2 regions of the Actinoallomurus acanthiterrae genome follow, and region 1 is predicted to be linked to the other one. Evidence: predicted binding sites of a transcription regulator. Region 1 holds the regulator's gene; the other holds the start of a gene.

Region 1 (4,396 bases):
CGATCCGCAACAGCTCCGAGAAGCTGGCCCAGGTCAGCCAGAAGATGGGCGCCGCGATGTACGCCCAGAACCAGGCGAGCGCCGAGGGCCCGACGGCCGACGCCCAGAGCGGCGAGCAGCCGAAGGACGACGAGGTCGTCGACGCCGAGATCGTGGACGACGACAAGGACACCAAGGGCGGCGCGGCGTGACCGGGTTCGTCCCCCCACACCGTGACGAACTTGTACTCGAGGAGGAAGCGTGACGGAGCGTCGTGACGACGCCGAGGAGCGCCAGGGCCCGGTGATCCGCGACAAGCGGCGCATCGATCCCAAGACCGGTGAGGTGCGGGAGTCGGCGAAGTCGGCTCCCGCGTCCCCCACCGAGAAAGCGCCCTCCGGCGCGGACGGGGAAGAGGTGGCGAAGCTCAAGAAGGAGTTGGCCGAGCGCACGTCCGACCTTCAGCGGCTGCAGGCGGAGTACTCCAACTACCGCAAGCGGGTCGACCGGGACCGTGCGGCCGTGCGCGAGCAGGCCCTGGCATACGTCCTCGGCGAGCTGCTGCCGGTGCTCGACGACATCGGGCGGGCCCGGGAGCACGAAGAGCTGAGCGGGGGTTTCAAGCAGATCGCCGAGTCCCTCGAGGGCATCGTCGGCAAGCTCGGCCTGGAGTCGTTCGGCACGGCCGGCGAGCCGTTCGACCCGAACGTCCACGAGGCCCTGATGCACTCCTACTCCGATGAGGTCGAGGAGCCGACGGCCATTCAGATCCTTCAGTCGGGGTACCGCATCGGCGAGCGGACCCTCCGGCCCGCGCGGGTCGCCGTGGCCGAGCCGACCGAGGACCTCGGTCCGCAGGCCGAGCCGGACGCGGAGGCGAAGGCGGAGAGCACGGCCGACGGTGAGAAGCCGGAGGCCGAGTCCGGTGTCGACGGCGCCGGCGACGACTGAGACGAACACCTATCGGGAAGAGGTAAGGGACGCCGGTGAGCACCAAGGACTTTATCGAGAAGGACTACTACAAGGTCCTCGGTGTTCCGAAGACCGCAACCCAGGACGAGATCAAGAAGTCCTACCGCAAGCTGGCGCGGCAGTACCACCCGGACGCCAACCGCGGCGACGCCGAGTCCGAGGAGAAGTTCAAGGAGATCTCCGAGGCCTACGACGTGCTGTCCGACGAGAAGCGCCGTAAGGAGTACGACGAGGCCCGCAGCCTGTTCGGCGGGGCCCGTCGCCCCGGCGGCGGGGCGCAGGGCGGCTTCGGCTTCGACCTGGGTGACCTGTTCGGCGGCTCGACCGGCGGCACCACCGGCACCGGCGAGCGCATCGGCGACCTGTTCGGCGGGCTGTTCGGCGGTGGTCGCCGGACGACGACCACCCGGCGGCCCCGCCGGGGCGCGGACGTCGAGTCCGAGGTCACGCTGACCTTCAGCGAGGCCTTGGAGGGCAAGACGGTGCCGCTGCGGCTGACCAGCGAGGCGGCGTGTCCCACCTGCCGGGGCACCGGTGCCAAGACCGGCACGGTGCCCCGGGTGTGCCCCCGCTGTGAGGGCACGGGGCAGGAGAGCCGCAACGCCGGCGGGTTCGCCTTCTCCGAGCCCTGCCGCGAGTGCCACGGGCGGGGCCTCGTGGTCGACGACCCGTGCCTCACCTGCCACGGCAGCGGGCGGGCGCAGAGCACCCGGACGATCCAGGCGCGCATCCCGGCCGGGGTGGCCGACGGGCAGCGGATCCGGCTCAAGGCCAAGGGCGCTCCCGGCGAGAGCGGCGGCCCCAGCGGTGACCTCTACGTCGTCGTGCACGTCACGGGGCACAAGGTGTTCGGCCGGTCGGGCGACAACCTGACCGTGATGGTCCCGGTGACCTTCCCTGAGGCGACGCTCGGCGCGGAGATCAAGGCGCCGGTCCTCGGCGGCCAGCCGGTGACCCTGCGGATCCCGGCCGGGCACTCCCAACGGGCGCACCTTCCGGGTCCGCGGCAAGGGAGCGACCCGGCGCGACGGCACCAAGGGCGACCTGCTGGTGACCGTCGAGGTCCAGGTGCCGCAGAAGGTCGACGAGACCACGCGCGAGGCGCTGGAGAAGATCCGCGCGAGCAACAGCGGTGAAGACCTGCGCAGCGAGCTGCTGCGGATGGCGAAGGAGGAGTGATCGTCATGGATCCGTTCGGCGACGACAGTCCGGTCTACGTCATCTCGGTGGCGGCTCAGCTGTCCGGGCTGCACCCGCAGACGCTCCGCACGTACGACCGGCTGGGCCTGGTGTCCCCCGGTCGTACGGCCGGGCGCGGGCGCCGCTACTCCATGCGCGACATCGTCATGCTGCGCGAGATCCAGCGGCTGTCCCAGGAAGAGGGCATCAACCTCGCCGGCATCAAGCACATCCTCGACCGCGAGCGCGAGTCCGACGCACTGCGCACCGAGGTGGCACGCCTCCGCGCGCTGGTCGAGGAGCTGAGCAACGAGCTGGAGTCCACGCGCGCCGTGGCCGCCCGGCTGGCAAAACTGAAGAACGCCCACGGTTCCGACACTGGAGCCGATCTGGTGCCGATCCGGCAGACCAGCGTGGTGCTGTGGCGATCTAGGGGGGAGGAATAAGTGGATTACAAGCTGACCCAGAAGAGCCAAGAGGCCGTCTCGGTCGCGGTACGGCGTGCCGCGACGGAGGGACATCCCCAGGTCGAGCCGGCGCACCTGCTGGTCGCGCTGCTCGGCCAGGCTGACGGCATCGCCGCGCCTCTCCTGGAGGCCGTCGGCGCCGACCCGCAGGCCATCCGGCGCCGCGCCGAGGAGCAGATCGCGGCGCTGCCGAAGGCCGCCGGCTCGACCGTCAACGCGCCGGACACCTCCCGGCTGCTGCTGAAGGTGCTGAACACCGCCGCCAACCGGGCCAAGCAGCTCGAGGACGAGTACGTCTCCACCGAGCACCTGCTCGTCGGCCTGGCCACCGACGGCGGTCCCGTCGCCACCCTCCTCAAGGAGAACGGCGCGACCCCCGACGCGCTGCTCGAGGCGTTCGAGAAGGTCCGCGGCCACGCCCGCGTGACCAGCGAGAACCCCGAAGAGACCTACCAGGCGCTGGAGAAGTACGGCGTCGACCTGACCGCGCAGGCCCGCGACGGCAAGCTCGACCCGGTCATCGGCCGCGACACCGAGATCCGCCGCGTCGTGCAGGTGCTGTCGCGCCGTACGAAGAACAACCCGGTCCTCATCGGCGAGCCCGGCGTCGGCAAGACGGCGGTCGTCGAGGGCCTGGCCCAGCGGATCGTCGCCGGCGACGTGCCGGAGACGCTGAAGAACAAGCGCCTCGTCTCCCTCGACCTGGGCGCGATGGTCGCGGGCGCGAAGTTCCGCGGCGAGTTCGAGGAGCGCCTCAAGGCGGTCCTGAACGAGATCAAGCAGAGCGACGGCCAGGTCGTCACGTTCATCGACGAGCTGCACACCGTCGTCGGGGCGGGCGCGGCCGAGGGCGCCATGGACGCGGGCAACATGCTCAAGCCCATGCTGGCCCGCGGCGAGCTGCGGATGATCGGCGCGACGACGCTCGACGAGTACCGCGAGCGGATCGAGAAGGATCCGGCGCTGGAGCGGCGCTTCCAGCAGGTCCTCGTCGGCGAGCCGACGGTCGAGGACACCATCGCGATCCTGCGCGGCCTCAAGGGCCGGTACGAGGCGCACCACCAGGTGGCGATCTCCGACGCCGCCCTCGTCGCCGCCGCCGCGCTCTCCGACCGGTACATCACCGCCCGGTTCCTGCCCGACAAGGCCATCGACCTGGTCGACGAGGCCGCCTCCCGGCTCCGCATGGAGATCGACTCGCGGCCCGTCGAGATCGACGAGCTGCAGCGTTCCGTGGACCGGCTCAAGATGGAGGAGCTGGCCCTCGAGAAGGAGTCCGACGAGGCGTCCAAGCACCGCCTCGAACGCCTCCGCGCCGAGCTGGCCGACAAGCAGGAGCACCTCAACGCCCTCGTCGGCCGCTGGGAGCAGGAGAAGGCCGGCCTGAACAAGGTCGGTGAGCTCAAGAAGCGCATCGACGACCTGCGCGGCCAGGCCGAACGCGCCCAGCGCGACGGCGACCTGGAGACCTCCGCCCGTCTGATGTACGGCGAGATCCCGGTGCTGGACAAGCAGCTCGCCGAGGCGTCCGAGGCCGCCGAGACCCGCGAGACGATGGTCAAGGAGGAGGTCGGCGCCGACGACGTGGCCGAGGTCGTGTCCTCGTGGACCGGCGTCCCCGTCGGCAGGCTCCTCGAAGGCGAGACCACCAAGCTGCTCCGCATGGAGGACGAGCTCGGCCACCGCCTCATCGGCCAGGCCGACGCCGTACGCGCCGTCTCCGACGCCGTACGCCGGGCGCGGGCGGGCGTCTCCGACCCCGACCGGCCGACCGGGTCGTTCCTGTTCCTCGGCCCGAC
Region 2 (4,396 bases), 8.5 Mb from region 1:
CGCATGCTCAGGCATTACGAGTCGCTCGGCCTGGTGCGGCCCATGGGCCGTACCGAGGCCGGCTATCGCGCGTACTCCAGCGAGGACATCCGGCGAATCTTCCATATCGAGAGTCTGCGGTCTTTGGGACTGTCGCTGCGTGACGTCGGGTCTGCGCTGGACGATCCCGGCTTCAAGCCCTCGGAGCTCATCGACGACCTCATCCGCCAGACGCGAGAACGCATCGCGGCTGAGACGGAGCTGCTCACGCGACTCCGTCGGATCGATGCCGCGGAACCCGCCGGCTGGGAGGACGTCCTCCAGGTCGTCGCGCTCCTCCACGCCTTGGGGTCGGAGAGCGCCGGGAAGCGCCAGCGCGCGGCTCTATCTTCGGTCGAAGAGGTTCCGGTGCCGGTGGAGGCTCTGGTCGAGGCGGCGTTGAGCGAGACGGACCCGAATGTCGCCGGAGCCCTTCGATGGGCCCTGGCGCAATCGGGCGATGACGGCTTGGCGCTGCTGGCGGAGGGCCTCGGCTCACCAGTGGCCGAGGTGCGCGAACGCGCCGTCCAGTCCATCGCCGAGATTCCGGGCGGTGCGGCGACCGCGCTGCTGCACGACGCCCTCACGAACTCCCACATCGTGGTCCGCAGGCGCGCGGCCCTGGCGCTCGGAGCACGTGGAGTGGCCGACGCGGTTCCGACGCTCACCGACATGATCCTCGAAGAGGCGCACGACGCCGATGCGGCCGATGCGCTGGGCGCGCTGGCGAGTGATCCCGCGTTGGCGGATCAGATCGCCACCAGGCTCGTCGGCTGCCTCGCCGACGGCACCATGGAACCCTCCGCACGCCGACGGCTGACGGAGGCGCTCGCGGACATCCCGGGGATCACGACGTCACGCGCCCTCGTGGACCTGTCACATGACGAAGACCGTGCCGTCGCGCTTACCGCGACCTACATCCTCAAGCTGCGCAACGCACGATAAGAGATTGTCGCTACCGCGCTTCCTCTATCCTGCGGATTTCGCGACTGGAGGTGTGCGTTGAGGGTCGGTGACATCGCGGCGATGCCGTTGCCCCTTGGCGGGTACGGCGGTTGCCAGGTCACGATGGTGGAGGAGAAGAGACTCTCCGTGTGCCTCCTGGCCTGGTACTCGGACGGCGTACCAACTCTGGACGACCTGAGCGCGGCAGGGCCATGGTGGCTCGACCACCACGCACACCAAGGCCGTCCCGCCCATATCTCGATCGACTCATCGGCCCCGCAGCCGCCGGGGCTCACCTGGCTGGGCAAGGTGCCCCTGCACCCTGACACCCCGAACGAGACGTCGTCCTACAGCGGCTGGTCGTACCTGGCCCAGCAGGCCGTCCTGCAGAGAAGGTGGGACCAGCGACTGCCTCCTGAGGCGAAGCAGGCGTACAAGGCCGCGGAGAACCACCTTTCACAGCCAGTGGAGATCGACCTCGGCGAAGGACCAACAGAACGACCGACGGGCACGAACCTTCTCGACCTCCGAGACCACGGATCCGTACGCTGGGCGACCCTGGACGCGCTTCCCCAGCTCACCAAGCTCAGCTGGGAGGGGAAGGAACGCGGCCTGCTCGGCTTCCTCGTCGCCAAGCCCGTCGTCTCGGATCTGTACTGGACGGATCCGCCGACCGCGGTCGACCTCACCGAAACGGCCCTCACCGACCTCTCCTTTCACGGCAGCGCACCGAAATCCCTTCATCTGCCGGCCGGACTGATGCACCTCACCCTGCCGAACGCGCCGACCGAGGTCGTCGCCCAAGACGACGGCCGGTGGATCAGACTGACGACGTCCCAGCCCTTCATCCCGGCCGGGCTCACCGGCGTCCGAGACCTTCGCCTCAACGTCCAGGGGGAGGCCACGCTGACCGGCCTCGAAGAGCTCGCCGATCTGGAGAGCCTGCACATCCGATGGTCGGGACCACCCGGGACGCTCACCGACCCCGAGACCCTGGGCGTGTTCGACCATCTTGAGTCGCTTCAGCTGACGGACGCCTACGGCTTGGAGGACGTCGAAGCCCTTCCCGCGCCGGGTGTCCTCCGCCACTTCACGATCAACGGAGTACGGAAGAGCGTCGCGAAGGACCTCCGCGCCCGCTACCGGAAGTCGGCCACGACCCTCTCCCTACACGGCGCCAAGTCCGACACCTGGCTCGCCGTCAACCTGACCAACCCGTTGCGCGACTGGGTGGACGACGACGAACGCGCGGGCGCCGCCGCCTGCAAAGCCTACGGCGACGCCCTCCGCGGCATCGAGCGGGACTCCGGCACCGCCGAGGCGACGCTCCAAAGACTGGTCGAGAGGCTCAACGCGATCGACGAGCGCCACGGCATCATCGACACCCTGCGGCGCGAGCAGGCCGGCGACGCCTTCATGGACCTGGCCGCTCGAGCCGGCATCCCCGACGCCCGCGCCGCCGACTGGTTCGACGACTGGCGCGATTTCTAGCCGTGCTGACCCGTGAGCACGCCCGATGGCAGCCTGTATCCGAATTTGGCGGTCTTCGCCCGGAACGGCCAGGGGCGCGATTCGCGTGATCGCTCACGGCGAACAGACCTGCGGAAATTTATCGGGACTCTTCTTTCTTGAGTGTGAGTGACTCAAGCTTTGGAGGCCTGATGAGCAAGATCGTCACCCTGCCGGTGCTGCCGCTCGACGACGAGGTCGTACTGCCCGCGATGGTCGTACCGCTCGACCTGTCGGAGAGCGACGTGCGGGCGGCGATCGACGCCGCGCGCGCGACCGCCGTCTCCCGAGGCCCTGGCATCCGGTCGGAGGAGAAGCCGCGAGTGCTGCTGGTGCCCCGGCTGAACGGCAAGTACGCGGCCGTGGGCACGCTCGGCGTCGTCGAGCAGATCGGCACGCTGCCCGGCGGCGGACCCGGCGCTGTCGTCCGTGGTGTCGCCCGCGTCCGCATCGGTTCCGGGACGACCGGTCCCGGCGCGGCCCTGTGGGTCGAGGGGACCGAGGTCGAGGACACCGGTCTCGGCACCCGCGCCGAGGAACTGGCCAAGGAGTACAAGGCGCTCGTCGTCGGGGTGCTGGAGAAGCGCGGCGCCTGGCAGGTCGTCGACATGATCCAGCAGATCGAGGACCCGTCGGTGATGGCCGATCGGGCGGGCTACGCCTCGTACCTCAGCGCCGAGCAGAAGGTGCGCATCCTGGAGACCGCCGACGTGACCGAGCGTCTCGAGCTCACGATCGGCTGGACCCGGGAGCACCTCGCGGAGCTGGACGTCGCCGAGACGATCCGTAAGGACGTCGAGGAGGGCGTGGAGAAGCAGCAGAAGGAGTTCCTGCTCCGCCAGCAGCTCGCCGCGATCCGCAAGGAGCTGAACGAGCTCAACGGCGACCCGTCCTCCGAGGAGGAGGACTACCGGGCCCGCGTCGAGGCGGCCGACCTGCCGGAGAAGGTCCGGGAGGCGGCCCTGAAGGAGGTCGACAAGCTCGAGCGGACCTCCGACCAGTCGCCGGAGGGCGGCTGGATCCGTACGTGGCTGGACACGGTCCTGGACATTCCCTGGAATGAGCGGACCGAGGACGCCTACGACATCGCGGGCGCCCGCCAGATCCTCGACGAGGACCACACGGGGCTCGACGACGTCAAGGAGCGGATCGTGGAGTACCTCGCCGTGCGCAAGCGGCGTGAGGACCGCGGACTCGGCGTGATCGGCGGCCGGCGGTCCGGCGCCGTCCTCGCCCTGGTCGGGCCGCCTGGGGTCGGAAAAACGTCGCTCGGAGAAAGTGTCGCGCGGGCGATGGACCGGAAGTTCGTCCGTGTCGCGCTCGGCGGCGTCCGGGACGAGGCCGAGATCCGCGGTCACCGGCGGACGTACGTCGGCGCGCTTCCCGGCCGTATCGTCCGGGCGATCCGCGAGGCGGGCACGATGAACCCGGTCGTGCTGCTCGACGAGATCGACAAGGTCGGCGCGGACTACCGCGGCGACCCGACGGCGGCGCTGCTGGAGGTGCTGGACCCGGCGCAGAACCACACGTTCCGGGACCACTACCTGGAGGTCGAGCTCGACCTGTCGGACGTGGTCTTCCTCGCCACGGCGAACGCGCTGGAGACCATCCCCGAACCGCTGCTGGACCGCATGGAGCTCGTCTCCCTCGACGGCTACACCGAGGACGAGAAAGTCGCCATCGCGCGCGACCACCTGCTGCGGCGTCAGCTCGACAAGGCGGGCCTGACCGCCGACGAGGTGACGATCGGCGACGACGCGCTGCGGCTGCTCGCCGCCGAGTACACGCGGGAGGCGGGCGTGCGGAGCCTGGAGCGGGGGATCGCCCGGGTCCTGCGCAAGGTCGCGGCGAAGGTCGCGCTGGCGGAGAGGACGCTGCCGGTGACGGTCGGCGCCGACGACCTGCGCGACTACCTCGGCCGTCC

Evidence for each region. Region 1 encodes HspR, which represses chaperone genes until heat shock. Its sites were predicted from a motif close to ANTTGAGTCNNNNNGACTCAANT; they were not measured.
Region 2: the regulator HspR is predicted to act here: its motif matches at 2,590-2,612, upstream of lon (endopeptidase La).

Annotation. Positions count from the first base shown of each region.
Region 1 is NZ_BAAHCO010000001.1:12,302,453-12,306,848, forward strand. It holds gene dnaK (molecular chaperone DnaK) at 1-191, shown strand, start outside; gene grpE (nucleotide exchange factor GrpE) at 241-930, shown strand; partial or broken gene dnaJ (molecular chaperone DnaJ) at 966-2,130, shown strand; gene ACYVF7_RS58010 (heat shock protein transcriptional repressor HspR) at 2,136-2,576, shown strand; gene clpB (ATP-dependent chaperone ClpB) at 2,577-4,396, shown strand, end outside.
Region 2 is NZ_BAAHCO010000001.1:3,773,240-3,777,635, forward strand. It holds gene ACYVF7_RS18360 (MerR family transcriptional regulator) at 1-963, shown strand, start outside; gene ACYVF7_RS18365 (hypothetical protein) at 1,045-2,454, shown strand; gene lon (endopeptidase La) at 2,625-4,396, shown strand, end outside.